One region of the Pauljensenia sp. C0254C2 genome, then DNA from elsewhere that is predicted to be linked to it. Evidence: riboswitches for the same ligand, from Rfam matches in the RefSeq annotation. Region 1 holds a riboswitch; the other holds the start of a gene.

What was found. A riboswitch is a leader RNA that binds a small molecule or an ion and turns the genes downstream of it on or off. The one in region 1 is predicted to bind ZMP and ZTP.
Region 2: it holds a riboswitch for ZMP and ZTP, as region 1 does, so the genes downstream of both, glyA (serine hydroxymethyltransferase) here and AC1DA5_RS08160 (bifunctional phosphoribosylaminoimidazolecarboxamide formyltransferase/inosine monophosphate cyclohydrolase) in region 1, are expected to answer to the same signal.

What each region holds. Positions count from the first base shown of each region.
Region 1 covers NZ_JBWPJO010000010.1:62,379-71,291, reverse strand. Annotated here, with positions in the region: gene sucC (ADP-forming succinate--CoA ligase subunit beta) at 1-599, shown strand, start outside; gene sucD (succinate--CoA ligase subunit alpha) at 626-1,546, shown strand; gene AC1DA5_RS08165 (cell division protein PerM) at 1,640-3,415, shown strand; ZMP/ZTP riboswitch at 3,445-3,531, shown strand; gene AC1DA5_RS08160 (bifunctional phosphoribosylaminoimidazolecarboxamide formyltransferase/inosine monophosphate cyclohydrolase) at 3,561-5,357, shown strand; gene AC1DA5_RS08155 (S41 family peptidase) at 5,494-6,462, shown strand; gene AC1DA5_RS08150 (glycoside hydrolase family 3 N-terminal domain-containing protein) at 6,648-8,913, shown strand, end outside.
Region 2 covers NZ_JBWPJO010000017.1:660-9,572, forward strand. Annotated here, with positions in the region: gene AC1DA5_RS09750 (exodeoxyribonuclease III) at 1-460, opposite strand, end outside; gene AC1DA5_RS09755 (cation diffusion facilitator family transporter) at 617-1,624, shown strand; gene AC1DA5_RS09760 (bifunctional methylenetetrahydrofolate dehydrogenase/methenyltetrahydrofolate cyclohydrolase) at 1,641-2,552, opposite strand; gene glyA (serine hydroxymethyltransferase) at 2,549-3,841, opposite strand; ZMP/ZTP riboswitch at 3,916-4,000, opposite strand; gene purU (formyltetrahydrofolate deformylase) at 4,044-4,922, opposite strand; gene AC1DA5_RS09775 (amidohydrolase) at 5,045-6,373, opposite strand; gene dcuC (C4-dicarboxylate transporter DcuC) at 6,383-7,966, opposite strand; gene AC1DA5_RS09785 (malate dehydrogenase) at 8,085-8,913, opposite strand, start outside.

The DNA.
Region 1 (8,913 bases):
TGGACGGCAAAGTCACGCTCGATGACAACGCGCGCTTCCGTCATGCCGAGCATGAACAGTTCATCGATACTGCAGCTGAAGACCCTCGCGAAGCAATGGCGAAAGCTGCCGGCCTGAATTATGTGCGACTGCAGGGCGAAGTCGGCATCATCGGTAACGGTGCCGGCTTGGTGATGTCCACCCTCGACGTTGTTGCGCTCGCAGGCGAGGAATACGGTGTCAAGCCCGCAAACTTCCTGGACATCGGTGGCGGAGCGTCCGCTGACGTGATGGCCAAGGGCCTAGATGTCATCCTCGGAGACGAACAGGTGCGCGCCGTGTTCGTCAACGTGTTCGGTGGGATCACTGCATGCGACCAGGTGGCGCAAGGTATCGTTGAAGCACTGTCGATCCTCGGTGACAACGCCACGAAGCCGTTGGTGGTGCGCCTTGACGGAAACCGCGTTGATGAGGGACGCGAAATCCTCCAGCAAGCCAGTCACCCGTTGGTCCACATGGCACACACCATGGACGGAGCAGCCCGCATGGTGGCGCAGCTGGCTGCCGGCGTCGAGCCCGACCCTGAAGACACATCCGATCCGGCCGCCCCGCTGGCCTGAAACCTGGAAGCACAAGGAGACTTCTCATGTCGATTTTTCTTGACTCACACTCACGCGTCATCGTCCAGGGCATGACCGGATCAGAGGGACGCAAGCACACCCAGCGCATGCTCAACTCGGGCACCGCCATTGTCGGCGGCGTCAACCCGCGCAAAGCCGGACAGTCCGTGACATTCGATGTCCAGGGATACGGGCCGATGGCTGACCAGGTCACCGACGGCCCTGTCGACATCCCTGTGTTTGGAACGGTTGCAGAAGCAGTGAAGGAAACGGGTGCCACAGTATCCGCCATTTTCGTGCCGCCGGCATTTGCGAAAGACGCTGTACTCGAAGCTGTCGATGCCCGCGTGGAGACGGTCGTGGTCATCACCGAGGGCATCCCGGTCGCTGACTCCACGGAGTTCGTGGCCCGCGCACGTGAAGCGGGCGTGCGCGTGATCGGACCGAACTGCCCGGGCATTATCAGCCCCGGACAGTCGAACGTCGGCATCACCCCGGCAGATATTACCGGCCCAGGACGGCTGGGACTGGTATCGAAGTCAGGCACACTGACTTACCAGATGATGTTCGAACTGCGTGACATCGGCTTTACCACCTGCCTGGGAATCGGTGGTGACCCGGTTATTGGCACCACGCACATTGACGCGCTCGAAGCCTTCGAAAATGACCCCGACACCGAACTGGTCGTCATGATCGGTGAAATCGGTGGCGACGCGGAAGAGCGCGCAGCTCAGTGGATTTCCGAACACATGACCAAACCGGTGGTGGCCTACGTTGCCGGTTTCACGGCTCCGGAAGGCAAGACGATGGGGCATGCCGGCGCGATCGTGTCTGGATCTTCCGGCACGGCCGCGGCGAAGGCTGAAGCACTCGAGGCCGTCGGCGTGCGGGTGGGTCGTACACCTTCCCAAACTGCCATCATCGCTCGCGAGATTCTGCAGAAATAACATCCGGTCGTGCACCGCTGATCGTGAATGAACTTTCTCATGGTCGGCGGTGCACCTCCATGTGTGGGCGCGGATGCGAGACGATGAAGAACGATGACGCACTCACCTGACTCTTCCCCATCGCAGCGCCCTGACAGGCAGCGCGCAGAAGCGGACCTGTCCGCTGATGAGATCCCAACCGAGGTGGTTGGCGCGTGGCTTGAGGAGGAAGACCGTGAAGCAGGTGCGTCGCTGATTTTTGGGCCGGCTCACGATGAGGCAGACAGTGATGATGAACCCGAATTGGATAATTCGGAAAAAGAAACTGAACGCCTCGACCTTGACGGAGCCGACGAGACAGATGCCAAGGCGCCCTCGCCAATTCGAGTGGCCCCGGCACCTCAGGTGCACGACGAGGAACCTCACACCACTCGCACCGCCGTGCGGCGACGCACGATCCGCATCGCACTGCCTGACGGGTGGGCACGCTCCGGCCTGGCCGGCATTGAGGCGGCCCTGATCGGATGGGCGTTCATGATGGTCGTGACGCTGGTGGGGTACTGGTTCGTCTCGCAGAACCCCTGGCTGGCGTCGACCAGCTGGGACGATGCTCGGGCAGTGGGTGGTGACCTCTGGGCTGCGACGCTGGGAGCGCCGATCACGGTGGGGCAGAGCGACATCCTCGCCATTCCGACACTGCTCGGAGCGCTGCTGATCATCATTTTGCGTGTTCTTCTGCTGCCGGGACGGGATTTTCCTGCCGCCGCGCAGTGGATGGCTGTCCCCACGTTTGCAGTCACGGCGCTCATTGCGGCTGGAGCGTCCTCGGCTCACATCAACGTGTGGCGCGCACTGCCCGGTGCGCTCGTCATTCCGCTTCTGGCAGCGACCTGGGCGGTAGTTGCTGCTCGACACACGTGGACATGGCCCACGATTTCATCTGAACGGCGCGAATCGTTGACATGGCTGTGGTCAGGGCTGCGCCTTGGTCGCGTTGCCGTGGCACTGACAGTGCTGTTCAGCCTGATCATGAGCGCCGTGTCAATCCTTGTTTCTCTTCAGCGTATCTCCGGTATCCACGAACTGCTCTTTGCTTCGACCAAGGACACGGTCATCATCAACATTGTTCAGGCCTTGTTTGCTCCGTCGATCATGGCATGCGCACTGGCGTGGATCGCGGGGCCTGGTTTCTACGTGGGTGCCGACGCCCTCCATTCAGCGGCGAACGCGCCTGTTGCGCCGATTCCGGCGATCCCGATCCTTGCGGCCGTCCCACAGACAGCTCCGGGCCACTGGGTGGCCTGGGCGCTGGTGGGAGTGGGAATCCTGCTGGGCGCATGGGCGGCGTGGCGGCATCGTATGACGCACCTGTGGAAGCAGGCGGCTGCGATGGGAGTGGCCACCGTGATCACTGCGCTCGTCATCGCAGCATGGCTTGCCTCGTCGCGCATGTCGTTGGGGTCGACCCGTCTGAGTGTCGTTGGCCCGCGCGTGTGGTGGAGCGTGCTGTTCGTCGTACTGGAAGTGTGCATGGTCGCGCTCGCGGTGTCCCTGGCAGCACATCCGACCACGATCGCGTGGGTGCGCCGAGCGGCCGCAGCTTTGACGGCGTGGACGAAGGCGCGTATTGCCGCATGGAAGGAGAATCGCGCCCAGTCATCGACGAGGGAGACGCCCCTTCCAGCTCCTGACCTGAATGAAGCCGGCGAAGAGACGCCGGAGGAAGAGGAAACGGCGCTGGAAGAAGAGGCGACAGAAGAACTGCCCGCTCCTCCGCGTGCTCCGGATGCCCGCATGGAAGCACTCAAAGCCAGCGCTGCGCCCACGGAACCCATCGCCGTGTCAGACAATACTGACAACAGTGACGAAGATCTGAAAGATCACAGCTAGTCGCATATCCGGCGCCGCCCTCGTACACTAAAAGAGGCCGCAACTGGCGAGGGTGGAGGACCACCGGGAAGCGGCTGAAGCAGCCTCGCACGGCGCCGCCCGCCTGGGCGCTGAGGACCGACCTTGAACCCCTTTGGAGGAAGAATTGTCAGTCCGTTTGGATAACCTCGAACCCGTTGATGTCCGCCCGATCCGCAGAGCGCTGATCTCCGTTTACGACAAGACCGGCCTGGTGGACCTGGCTCGCGCACTCGCTGATGCTGGCGTCGAAATCGTGTCCACCGGTTCAACTGCACAAAAAATCCGTGACGCGAAGATTCCTGTGACGCCCGTGGAAGACGTGACTGGTTTCCCCGAGGTGCTGGAAGGTCGCGTCAAGACGCTGCATCCGAAGATCCATGCCGGCATTCTCGCTGATCAGCGCAAAGCCGATCACCGCCAGCAGCTCGAAGACCTGGGGATCGCAGCATTCGACCTGGTGGTATGCAATCTGTATCCGTTTGAGGACACGGTTGACTCGGGCGCAGGATTCGACGAATGCGTTGAGCAGATCGACATCGGCGGCCCGTCGATGGTGCGCGCTGCTGCGAAGAACCATCCCTCCGTTGCCATTGCTACCAACCCGGAGCAATACGACGCGGTGATCGACGCTGCACGTTCTGAGGGATTCACTCTGGAGGAGCGTCGCGAACTGGCAGCGGCCGCATTCCGTCACACAGCAAATTACGACGCCGCCATCGCTGACTGGTTCGAAGACGAACTGGATGCTGATCTTGATGTTGACGAGTCGGCTGAAGCCGATGACGTTGATGACGCACAGTGGCCACCGGTGCTGGTCTCTGCTTTCGAACGCCTCCACACCTTGCGTTATGGCGAAAACCCGCATCAGGATGCCGCCGTATACGGCGACATCGTCGAGCTGATGGGTGAGGGTGAAGTTGACGTTGAGTTTGACGAACCAGGCGATGAACAGGACGGCGACGACACGACCCAGGACCTGCTGCCTGGCATCGCGAACGCGCGCCAACTGCATGGCAAAGCGATGAGCTACAACAACTACACCGATGGTGACGCAGCACTGCGCGCAGCATTTGACCATGACGAGCCGTGCGTGGCCATCATCAAGCACGCGAACCCGTGTGGGATCGCCATTGGCGCAGATGTGGCGGAAGCACACCGCAAGGCGCATGCATGCGATCCTGTGTCAGCATTCGGCGGAGTGATCGCAGTCAACCGTGAGGTCAGCGTCGAACTGGCCAGGCAGATCAAACCGATCTTTACCGAGGTCGTCCTGGCGCCCTCCTACGCCGAAGGCGCACTGGAAGTACTGGAAACGAAGAAGAACCTGCGAATCCTGCAGGTAGTGCCACCGGTACGCGGAGCCCTGGAGTTCAAGCAGATTTCCGGGGGACTGCTGGTGCAGGAACGCGACGACATTGACGCTGACGGTGACGACCCGGCGAACTGGACTTTGGCGGCAGGCGAGCCGGCCGACGAGGCAACACTGCGCGACCTGGAGTTCGCGTGGCGCACCGTGCGAGCCGTGCGGTCGAACTCAATCCTGCTGGTTCACGACGGTGCAAGCGTCGGGGTTGGCATGGGTCAGGTCAACCGCGTGGACTCCTGCCGTCTGGCGGTCGAACGCGCGAACACGCTGGGTGGCCGCACAACAGGTGACGCCGCTGCTGACAAGGTGGATTCGGCGGGCGGTGCACGCACAGCCGATGTGGTCGCTGACGAGCCGGAGCGCCGTTCCGAAGGTGCCGTTGCCGCCTCGGACGCATTCTTCCCGTTTGCTGACGGCCTCCAGGTGCTGATCGATGCCGGCGTGAAAGCGGTCGTTCAGCCCGGTGGATCGATCCGCGACAACGAGTCGATCGAAGCGGCACAGGCCGCTGGCATCACGATGTACATGACGGGAACCCGTCACTTCGCGCACTGACAGGCGCTCAACGATCTGCATATGCGGGGTAGAGTCAGCTCTACCCCGCAATGTAGATGGGGCTGTCTTCGCACGCATGAGTCCGCTTCCTCATAATGGAACGCAGACCGACACGTCAACGTGAGGAGCTTAGTCCATGTCCACGGTTGCCAAACGAATCATCATCGCCTTGGTGGCACTGATTGTTGTCGCCGCTGCGCTGCTTGGAGTCGCTGTCGTCAGGTGGGGACCCGACTTCGGTATTTGGCTGACTGAGCCCAGTCCACAGCGCTACGGTGAAGTCGCCCTCAGCCATCTTGACCAGGGAATCAACGCATCGTCCGAAGCCTGGCAGGATGAGCGTCCACGAGTCGAACAGGCAATCAGCGAAGCCACCAGCATTGACGAGGTCGACGCTGTCCTGTCCGATGCCGTCAAAATTGCGGGAACGAAGCACTCGTTCTTGATGATGCCGGACGAAGCGCAAGAAGCCGTCGACGAGTACGAGGCGCCGAGCGTGGAAGAAAACGACGGTGTCGTGACTGTTCACATGCCCGCGTTTATGGGCACACCCGACCAGGGCAGCGAATACGCGCAAACTATTGCGCAAGCTGTGTCCGGAGCGAATGTGTGCGCGGCGGTGATTGACCTCAGTGAAAACGGTGGTGGCGACATGGGACCGATGATTGCCGGTATCTCGCCACTGATTCCTGACGGTCCCGTGTCCTACTTTGTTACGGGCGGAGGCGAAAGCGCCGTCATGTTGGAGAGCGGGAAGGTCAGCGGCGGCGGAAGGCCCACGACCGTTGACATCACGGAAAAGTCAGAGGTGCCGGTCGCGATTGTCACCGGTGAACACACCGGCAGCTCCGGTGAGCAGGCTTTGCTCGCTTTTAAAGGCGTACCGAATACGCGCGTGTTTGGCCAGCCGACCGCAGGATATGCCACGGTCAATACACCGTTCCCGCTGTATGGAGGAAAGCAGCTTGTGGTCACAGTCGGCGTGACGAAAGACCGCATGGGAACGACTCACGCGGAAGATCCGATCGCACCGGATGTGACGGTGGAACCTGCTCAAGCGGTGAACGCGGCAACGCAATGGGCGCGCGACCAGGGTTGTCAGTAGATCGCTCAGCGTTGCCCTGTCGCGAACTCGCCTGTATTCACGTCGATGACCATGCGTTCAGGTCCGGCAATGGCGGGCTCAAAACGCATGATCCAGGACCAGTCCATGCGCATCTGGCCGGGGTCCTTGATGTTCTAATTTACCGACTGTAATATTAGGGTGTTAACTGCCGTGAAAGGACAATGATGACTGACGCTGCTTACCCATTCCAAGATGCTGCTTTGTCGACCACTGAACGCGTCGACGACCTGCTGGGACGCCTGACGGTTGAAGAAAAAGCCGGACAACTGACCCAGTACTTCTACCTCGCTATGGCGTTGAACCAGCAGGACGGCGCGCCCGCTGACGGAGAAGATGCGAACACAGCCCAACGCGCGATGGTGGAAAAAGCGATTAAAGCGGGGCGGGTAGGATCACTCCTGTTCGTCAACGAAGCCTCTGAGACGAACCGGCTGCAGAAACTGGCGATTGAGCACCATCGCTTCGGAATCCCATTGATCTTCGGCTACGACGTCATCCACGGTTTGCGTACCATCTTCCCGGTGCCACTGGCAATGGCAGCAAGCTGGGATCCTGACAGCGCCTCGGCCGCCCAGCGCATCGCAGCACGCGAGGCGCGTTCAGTCGGCATCCACTGGGCATTTGCACCGATGGTCGACATTGCACGAGACCCGCGATGGGGACGCATCATTGAAGGCGCAGGTGAAGATCCCTACCTGGGCAGTGCGATGGCTGCCGGACAGGTGGCAGGCTTCCAGGGCGGTGCGGGCGCGGACGGCGCTGTGCCAGGTGACGCCATCCTCGCTGGTCCCAAGCACTTTGCCGGTTACGGTGCGGCTCGCGGTGGCCGCGACTACGAAGACGTCGACCTGTCCGATTCGGAACTTCACAACGTGTATCTGCCTCCGTTCCGTGACGCTGTTGCCGCTGGCGCACGCAACATCATGAGCGCGTACATGGATCTGAACGGCGTGCCTGCCTCGGGCAACAAGTGGTTGCTGACCGACACGCTTCGCGACGAATTCGGCTTCAAGGGGTTCGTTGTGTCTGACGCGAACGCTGTCCACTCGCTCACCGTCCAGCACTTCGCCAAGGACCTGCCCGATGCGGGCGCGCGAGCCGTCAACGCCGGTCTTGATATGGAAATGGCGATGTTCGAGGCCGCATACGAGCACCTGCCCGAAGCGGTAGAGGACGGACGTGTCTCGATGGAGGTGCTGGATGAAGCTGTCCGTCGCGTACTGCGCGCCAAGTTCGACCTTGGCCTGTTTGAACATCCATATGTTGACGAAGGAGACGCTGCCGCAACCCTGTCCACACCTGAGCATCGCGACGCAGCACAGCACGCTGCTGAACGCACATTCGTGCTGTTGAAGAACGAACACTCCACGCTGCCGCTCAAGGCAGACAAGACGTCTTCCATCGCAGTGATCGGTGAGCTGGCCAACGCACGGCGAGACCCGTTGGGCCCATGGTGCTTCAAGTACGACATCGATGAAACAGTGACGATCCTGGACGGTATTCGCCAGCGCGCCGGTCAGGATGTGAGCGTTGAGTTTGAACCTGGCGCGGGAGTAGGGGAGCGCCTCTATCCCTCGATGTTCGACGATAATGAACCGGTCGTGGACCGCACCCCCGAGGACTGGGATGATGACGCGCACATTGACGCCGCCGTGAAACTTGCTGCACGCAGTGATGTTGCGGTCGTGGTGATCGGCCAGCATCAGAACCAGATCGGTGAGAAGGCCTCCGTGTCCACCTTGGAACTCCAGGGGCGCCAACTGGAGCAGCTCCAGCGTCTGGCAGAGACGGGAACCCCCCTCGTTGTCCTGTGTATGTCGGCCCGCCCGCTGGACCTGACTTGTGTTGATAGTCATGAGGGCGTCGGTGCGATCATGCAGGTCTGGTATCCGGGGACGCGTGCAGGTGCAGCCGTGGCAGCCGCGCTGTTTGGTGATGTCTCGCCTGCCGGTCGTCTGCCGATCACATGGCCACGCAACGTGGGGCAGGTGCCGATGGTCTACAACCACTACCGCACGTTCCAGCCCGAAGGCGCAGGTGAGCGTTACTTCAACGAGCCGAGCACGCCGCTCTACCCGTTCGGATACGGCTTGAGCTACGCGTCATTTGAGTATTCGAATCCGCGTTTGGATCGTGACCAGATCCGCGTCGGTGAGACAGCCACGCTCAGCGTTGACGTCACGAATACCGGGGATGTGGATGCCGACGAGGTTACCCAGCTGTACATCCACCAGTGCTACGGCACGTCCTCGAGGCCTTTGCGTGAGCTTAAGGGATTCTCACGTGTGAGCATCCCGGCCGGTGAGACCGTGACGGTGACGTTCCCCCTCGGCCCCGATCAACTGCGGTACTGGAGCGCGGTCACGAAGGACTGGATCCAGGACGCCACGCGCATCGAACTGTATGTGGGTGGTGATTCCAATGCGCCTT
Region 2 (8,913 bases), on a different contig from region 1:
GACGCCCCTTCGCCGAATTCGCAGCTTTCAACAGTTCGCTCATGCGCGCTGACACCCTCGGCAGGTGCGCCATCTTGGCATCCTGCTTCGGTGTATCCTTCTCGCCCGAATGGAAATACGCCGACACAAGCGTCAGTGGAGTGGCAAATTCAAGGTCTACTTCCAGCCAGCGACCCGAATCCACATCACTTTCCTGGTCGTCCAGCGTTGTCCGCACGTCTCCGATCAGCGCCTCGTTCTCAATCGGGACAGCGACTGCTACGCCCGCACGCCCTTTCGCCCGCGATGGCACGGCCACAACATGCCACTGCGACCCCAGAATCTCACGCGTCACTTCTTCCGGCGCGCGCACCTCCTGCATCAGGAGGACGTCGGGGTGCTGGCGGTTCAACCAGTCGTTCAGTCCTCGTTTAGCGGCAGCGCGGATCCCGTTGAGGTTGACAGTCGTGACGTTCAGCATGCCTCTATTGTGCCCGAAACTTCACCGAGTGGTCGCTTGCAAGCGACCACTCGACATCACGGACTTGGCAAGGCAGCGAGAAATGGCTACTCTATAGCCAACCAAGGATACCCCCTTGGGGTATTGATTTTCGTTGTCACCTAGCGAAAGGACGCCATGTCGCCCGATGTCGAGCATCGCGATTGCTGCGAGGAGTCGGAGCAATCATCACCCCACAGCAGGCCCACATCCGCCGAGAAGTCGCTTGCAAGCGACCACTCGCATTCACATTCGCACTCGCATGCTGCCAGTTCCCGAGGGCGTCTGATTGCAGCCTTGTCCATTACGGCAACTGTCCTCCTCGTCGAGACAATCGGCGGCGCACTTTCAGGATCACTCGCACTTTTTGCAGATGCCGGCCACATGGCGGTGGACTCCACCGGGCTGGTGATTGCGCTGATCGCGGCTCACCTTTCGCTGCGCCCGCGCACCGACAGATTCACATGGGGTCTCGCACGATCCGAAGTTGTCGCAGCGGCACTGCAGGCAGGTATGCTCGCCGCGATCTGCGTGATGATCGCATATGAAGCCATCGGCCGCTTCATGAACCCCGAGCAACTCGACACCCGCATCATGCTGATCGTCGGTATCCTCGGCCTGGCTGCAAACGTCGCTTCCCTACTCGTGCTGATGGGGGGCCGCAGTTCCTCGTTGAACATGCGCGCAGCGTTCCTCGAGGTTGCCACCGACGCGTTAGGGTCGGTCGCGGTCATCATCGGTGCGGTCGTCGCCCATTTCAGCGGATGGCTCCAAGCGGATGCCCTTGCCTCACTGCTCATCGCGTGCATGATGGCTCCGAGGGCGATCACGCTTTTACGCCGCTCGGTGGCGATCCTGATGGAGGAAACACCACCCGGCCTGGAACTGGCAACGGTGCGTGAGCATATGCTCCATGTTCAAGGAGTCGAAGACGTGCATGACCTGCATGCCTCGACCATTGCGACAGGAGTGATAGCCCTGACGGCTCACGTCACCGTCCAACCCGAGTTGAACGAGCACGAGCGATCCGACATTTTGCACACACTCGCCAGCTGCGTACAGGACCACTTCCCCGTCACGATCACGCATTCCACGTTCCAGTTGGAAAGCCCACAGCACCGCGAACATGAACAGTTAAGGCACTAAGCTCACACCTGCGCATCTACACCTGAGCGGAGAAACCCGCCTGTCGCTCAGCCATTTCAACCACGTTCGCCAACAGGAGGGCACGCGTCATCGGCCCGACGCCACCGGGATTCGGTGACAGCCATGCCGCAACACGATCAACTCCGTCGGCCACATCTCCATGCAGCCGCGCCCGGCCATCAGCTTCCGTCACGCGAGAAACGCCAACATCGAGCACCGCCGCGCCTTCACGCACCATGTCAGCGGTGATCAGTCCCGGCGAGCCAGCCGCAGCCACAATCACGTCAGCATTGCGCACCTGTTCAGCGAGGTTGCGCGTGCCCGTATGGCACAGCGTCACGGTCGCGTTGATGTTCTTACGGGTCAGCAGCAATCCAATCGAACGGCCGACGGTCACTCCCCTGCCAACCACGCATACATTCGCGCCATTGAGCTCCACGCCGTAGCGCTCCAACAGCTCAATGACGGCGCGCGGCGTACACGGAAGGGGCGAGGTGATGTCACCTTTTGCGCGCAGCACCAAGCGGCCCAGGTTCATCGGATGCAGGCCGTCAGCGTCCTTATCCGGATCGATGTGCTCCAACACGGCCTGGGAATCGACCCCGACGGGTAGCGGAAGCTGCACAATGAAACCCGTGCAGGCAGGATCAGCGTTGAGCTGGTCGACAGCCTGCTCGATATCAGCCTGAGAGGCCGACTCGGGCAAGTCAATGCGAATCGACTCGAGGCCAACCTCCGCACAGTCACGGTGTTTGCCGGCAACATAGGTCACTGACCCGGGATCTTCACCCACCAGGATTGTTCCCAGTCCTGCATGAACACCGGCTTCACGCAGACGTGAGATGCGCTCAGCAAGCTCGCCCTTTATAGCAGCAGCGGTGGCTTTCCCATCCAGTACCTGTGCGGCACCTTCCCACGGCGCTCTCACTGCTGCAGCCCGTCGTACAACGGGAAGGCATCAGTCAGTGCACGCACGCGCGCCTGCAGACCCTCCATATCCACTGTCTCCTTGGAGGCCGCCTGAACCAGTGCGGTCGCGATGATGTCGGCAACTTCGGTGAACTCCTCATCACCAAAACCGCGCGTAGCCAGCGCCGGCGTTCCGATACGCAGACCGGATGTGACTGCCGGTGGGCGCGGGTCAAACGGCACAGCATTGCGATTGACCGTGATGCCGACTTCGTGCAGCAGATCCTCAGCCTGCTTGCCGTCAAGAGTTGAATCAACCAGGTCAACGAGCACCAGGTGCACATCGGTGCCGCCGGTGACCAGCTTGATGCCGACCTTCTTCGCATCGTCGCGTCCCAGACGCTCTGCAAGTTTCTGCGCGCCAGCAAGAGTTCTGACCTGGCGGTCCTTGAACTCCGGGGTCTGAGCCACTTTCATTGCTACGGCCTTGGCAGCCACCACATGCATCAGCGGGCCACCCTGCTGACCTGGGAACACAGCAGAATTCAGCTTCTTGCCCCACTGCTCGCCGCGCGCGGACAGGATCATGCCGGAGCGGGGACCCCCCAGTGTCTTGTGGACCGTCGTGGTCACCACGTCGGCGTGGGGCAGTGGGCTTGGGTGCAGTCCGGCTGCAACGAGGCCGGCAAAGTGCGCCATGTCAACCCACAGCGCAGCGCCAACCTCGTCGGCAATGCTGCGGAAAGCAGCAAAGTCAAGGTGACGAGGATAGGCCGACCAGCCGGCAATGATCACACGGGGACGCTCACGCAGCGCCACTTCACGCACCTGGTCAGGCTCGATACGCATTGTTGTGCGGTCAACTTCGTATGCGGTGGCGTGGTACATCTTGCCGGAAAAGTTGATGCGCATTCCGTGTGTCAGGTGGCCGCCGTGAGCCAAGGACAGACCCAAAATCGTGTCCCCCGGTTTTGCCATCGCCATGAGCGCGGCGGCATTGGCCTGCGCGCCTGAGTGTGGCTGCACGTTGACGAAATCGGCACCGAACACTTTCTTGGCGCGTTCAATTGCGAGACTTTCAGCAACGTCCACTGCCTCGCACCCGCCGTAGTAGCGGCGTCCCGGGTATCCTTCGGCGTACTTGTTGGTCAGAACTGATCCCTGAGCCTGCAGGACTGCACGCGGGACAAAGTTTTCCGACGCGATCATTTCAAGGGTGGCGCGTTGACGGTTCAGCTCATCATCCAGCACCTTTGCGATGTCAGGATCGAGTTCGGCCAACGTATGGGAGTTGAGAGAATCACTCATTGCTGCTCCAGTTTTCAATTCGCTTGTCTGGCTTTCACTATTGGCGAGGATGGCCCCAGCCGTTCCTCGCTCGGTTGCGTGGCCCAGGCGGGCGACCGCGACAACCCTATTTCGCTCCCCGGTGGTCATCCCACCTGTTCGCCAGTTGCGACAGATTCATCTTATCAACTGTGTTCCGCTGCGGAAACCGCCAGTGCGGACACTAGCGGGAGAATACGACGGTTCGGTTGCCGTTCATCAGGACACGGCGTTCAGCATGCCAACGCACTGCCTGCGCGAGGACTCGGCGTTCAACATCCTGCCCCAGCTCCACCATGTCGCGGGTGGAATCGGCGTGCGTGACTCGCGTGACGTCCTGCTCGATGATCGGCCCTTCGTCCAGGTCGGCTGTAACGTAGTGCGCGGTTGCGCCGATGAGTTTGACGCCGCGTTCGTGAGCCTGGGCGTATGGGCGCGCGCCTTTGAACGAAGGCAGGAATGAGTGGTGAATATTGATGACGCGTCCGGCCATTTCACGGCATACCGAATCAGACAGGATCTGCATATAGCGGGCCAGGACGACCAATTCAACCTGCTCGGACTTGATGAGGTCAAGAAGTTCTGCCTCGGCGCGCACTTTTGAATCCTTGGTGACCGGAATACTGAGAAAGGGGACGCCGTAGAACTGTGCGACCGGCGCGAGGTCAGGGTGGTTACCGACAACTGCAACCACTTCGATAGGCAGACCTTGAGAGCGCTGCCGATAGAGCAGGTCCGTGAGACAGTGCCCTTCGCGCGAAACCATAATGACGGTGCGAAGCGGTCGCCCCAACTGGTCGACGCGCCAGGTGGCGTTGAACTTGTCGGCGATTCGTGTCAGGCCTTCTTCGACAGGACCTCGACCGACAGGTGATTCAGCTTCCATTCGCATGAAGAACAGGCCGGTATCCGGGTCACCGAATTGCTGCGACTGAATGATGTTGCCACCGATGTCGCTCATGATGCCGGAGGCCGCGTGAACAATTCCTGGCTGGTCCGGGCAGGAAAGAGTAATGACAAGCTTGTCGATTGTCGAGGGGGGCACTGTCGAATCATGTTCCATAGTCCTAAGGGTAATGATTCACAGGCACTCCGGCCTAATCCAGTCCACCGCTTCTGATACGTGGTGTGCGCCGAGTGGTCGCATGCATGCGACCACTCGGCGCCATAACGATGTGAACTCGGTCAGTGTGCGGCTGGCATTTCCGCGATGGCGGCTGCGCTGATGACGCGCACTCCTTTGGGCAGGACAGCTTCATCCACCGTGAACTCGACGGAGTGCAGGCCGCCCTTCGACGGAGTGAAGATCAGCAGCAATGAGGCCTTTCCGCCGTTGTCCTGGACTCGCTTCATCATGAATGCGTAGTCTTCGGAAGCGGTCATTTCCACCCACTTCGGGTCATTGGCGCGTACGCCCACCAACTCGCCAGCTTCAGCGATTCGGTCCATCAGGTCCGGATCGGAATCCAGGGAGATGGCCTCTCCCATGCGCACGATCTCGTAGTCGCACTCATACATCTGTGCAGCCGCTTCGATCACGGTGCGGGCTCGGTGCTCCATGTACTCGTTGATCTCGGTCGTTGAACCGCGAACTTCCATCTCAAAGTGTGTATGATCTGCGACAATATTGCGGGTATCGCCGGCAACGATCTTGCCGACACTCACGCGGGTCGCCCCTTCTGAGTGGCGCGAAATCGCATACAGGTTCAACACTGCGGTGCACGCGGCGAGAATGGTGTTCTTGCCTTTTTGCGGCGCGCCTGAAGCGTGAGCTGCCAGTCCTTTCAGATTCACGTCGTACTTCGTGGTGGCCAGAGCCCCGCCGGATCCGGGCGCGTAGTCGGATTCTTCGAAGTCGTGTGGCCACACGTGTTGCGCGAACATGACGTCGACGTCATCGACATGGCCGGCGGCCACCATCGATTTCGCTCCGCGAACGCCTTCTTCAGCGGGCTGGAACAAAATCTTCAGCGTTCCTGACCAGGAGTCCTTCATCTGTGCCATTGTGCGGGCAACACCCAGCCCCATCGTGATGTGAGCGTCGTGTCCACACGCATGCATGGTGGAGGCGTGAATGGAGTTAAAACCCTCATCCGCCGGGTAGTACCCCTTTTCTGAAGATTCCTGCAGCGGCAGCGCGTCAATGTCGAAGCGCATGCCGACAGTGGGGCCGTCCCCATTGCGGAGAATTGCCACAGTACCCGTGTGTCCTCCGGCAATCGAGTGAACAAAGTCGGCGTCGGCACCCTCGTCAATCGCGCGGGCGATTGCGGCCTCATCTTCTTCGGAGCTGGGCAGTCCCATTCGCTCCTCAGACAGGCACGCGTCCTTTCCCTGCAGGACCTCATAGCCCCACTCGCGCAGATGCTGGACGATGATCGACGTGGTGCGGTACTCGAGGAATCCGAGTTCAGGATGTGCGTGGAAGTCGCGGCGCCACTGGACCAGGTCATCGGTCATGGCGTCGACATTCGATGTGAGTGTTTCAGCGATCTGCATTGGTAAAAGTGCCATGTTTCCTCCTTAAATGAGGGCTCGAAGCAGGTAATCCCACACGATCGACGAGGTGACCATGATCACGTAAGCGGGGATCATGACGGGGATTGTTCGTTTGACGAGGTCGACCGGGCTGACATCACCAAGTCCGGCAACTGCAATCACGACGCCTGCGATAGGCGACATGGAGCGACCGATGCCTGATGCCAGTTCCATTGGCTGAGCCAGGAACACGGTGTCAACGCCCAGGGGTTTGGCAATGTCGGGGATAAGTTCTGAGAACGCGAACCACGGTGCGTTGCCGGAGCCCATCAGGACCGCTGACAGGAAGATCACCAACGTCATGATGATGGTGATCGGAATTGCCCCCATATTGAATCGCTCGGCGCCATCAATAATGAACGAAATAAACCCGAGCTGGGTTAAACCGGCAGCAAACATCTGGCCGCCGACAATGAGTGTCACGATGTTGACGAATTGGCGACCCATGCCCTCGAAGAAAACGGAGAAAGCGTCCGCGCCGCGTTGGAATGAACGGTAGCGAATCATTTCGCAAATAACGGCGAGCATTCCGGAAATAATCATGGCAGTTGCCACGTTCATTTTGATGCTGGTAATCACGAAAGGCGAGAAAACAATGAGCAGGACCAGTGGCGTAAATGGAAGGAGCGCGTATGCCTTCGGGGTCGGCTTGTCGACACGTTCAGCTTCCTTGGTGTCCGCCTTGGTCTTGGCGGCGGTGTCGGACCCACCATTTGCAGCGCGTTGTGCCAGGGCCGACTTTCCGCCCGAGGACCTTTTAATACCTGCGAGCTCAGCCTTGATTTCATCCCAGTCTGCTTTGTCGGGAGTAGTTCCGGCCTTGCGGTCGAAGTACTGCTGGACGAAGTAATGGAGGATGAACACCGATGCGACGACCACCAGTGCGACGGGCAGCTGGTACTGAATAAAATATTCCTGGACGGTCATGCCGGACGTCTGGGCCGCCATATTGGCGTTTGAGGAAGCAGGGCCAAGGTCCAGACAGCTGCCGGTCGCGATAACGCCCGTGGCAGACAGTTTCGAGATTCCCAGGGATCGCAGGAGCGGATAGACGGTCACCATCAGCAGCATCGCCAGGCCAGCTGCCGATGGAATGATCAAGCACAGTGTCTGAGCCAGGATGTAGGTGGAGGCAAGAACAACGTAGGGCTTGTTGATCTTCTGGAGCGGTTTGGTTGCGATGGCGACCAGTGCTGATGATGCACCGACTCGGTCCATGACCAGCGAGAAACCGCCGACCGCCATGATGATCAGACCGAGCTTGGCACCTAGATTCCCGAACGTCTGAGTGATCTGGTCGAAGACATCCAGGAACGCCGAGCCAGTGGTCTGGTCTTCATCCATCAATGGTTTCATTGACAGTGGAATAGCGCAAAGCAGCATAAATAGACCGGAAAAAATCAGGACGGTCTGCGGATGATAACGGTGAAAAATCAGATACGCCACAACCACGGTCGTGGCAGTCGCTATGAGGAACCCAATCATTTGAATCCTTTCGATATTGTTTCCACACTGCATCGTTGAAGTGATAACAAACTCTATCTCTGAAAACAGGGATGGCGCACCCATATTCAAGTATGCCAGTCACAGCACAAAAAGAACGCTGGATGCGCCTCCTGATTATTGCTCGTGGAGCAAGTCAGGGAGGGCGTTCCAGCGTTCTTCTGGACTGTCCTGCTGGCGAGAACTACTTGATGAAGCCGAGGGCTTTCACTGCGTCGTATTCTTCCTGCAGAGCCTTGATGTTGTGGTCGATGCCGGCGCGGGTGGCTTCGGAGATTTCGAGGCCTTCAACGATCTGGTATTCGCCGTTCACTGCGCGCACCGGGAAGCCGAAGGAGAAGCCTTCAGGAACGTCGTAGTGCGAGCCATCTGAATGGACACCAGCGGTGACCCATTCACCTTCGGGCGTGCCGTGGATCCAGGTGTGCATGTGGTCGATTGCGGCGTTGGCTGCCGATGCCGCTGAGGACGCGCCACGTGCGGCGATGATGGCGGCGCCACGTTTGGCAACGACAGGGCGGAATTCCTCGTCGAGCCACTTTTCGTCAACCAGGTCGGTGGCCGGCTTTCCGTCAACGGTGGCGTAGGAGACATCCGGGTACTGGTCGGCCGAGTGGTTGCCCCACACAACAATGTTCTTGATGTCGCTGACAGCTGCACCGGTCTTGTGGGCCAGTTGGCTGATGGCGCGGTTGTGATCCAGACGCATCATGGAGGTGAAGCGGTCGGCTGGCACATCGGGCGCAGCGTTGGCTGCGATCACGGCGTTCGTGTTGGCGGGGTTGCCCACGACCAGGACGCGCACATCATCGGCTGCGCCAGCGTTGATTGCGGCACCCTGAGGTCCGAAGATTCCGGCATTGGCTTCAAGCAGGTCAGCGCGCTCCATGCCCTTCGAACGCGGGCGTGCACCCACGAGCAGGCCAACGCTGGTTCCCTCGAATGCCTTGGTGGCGTCATCGAAAATGTCGACGCCGGCCAGCAGCGGGAATGCGCAGTCGTCGAGCTCCATG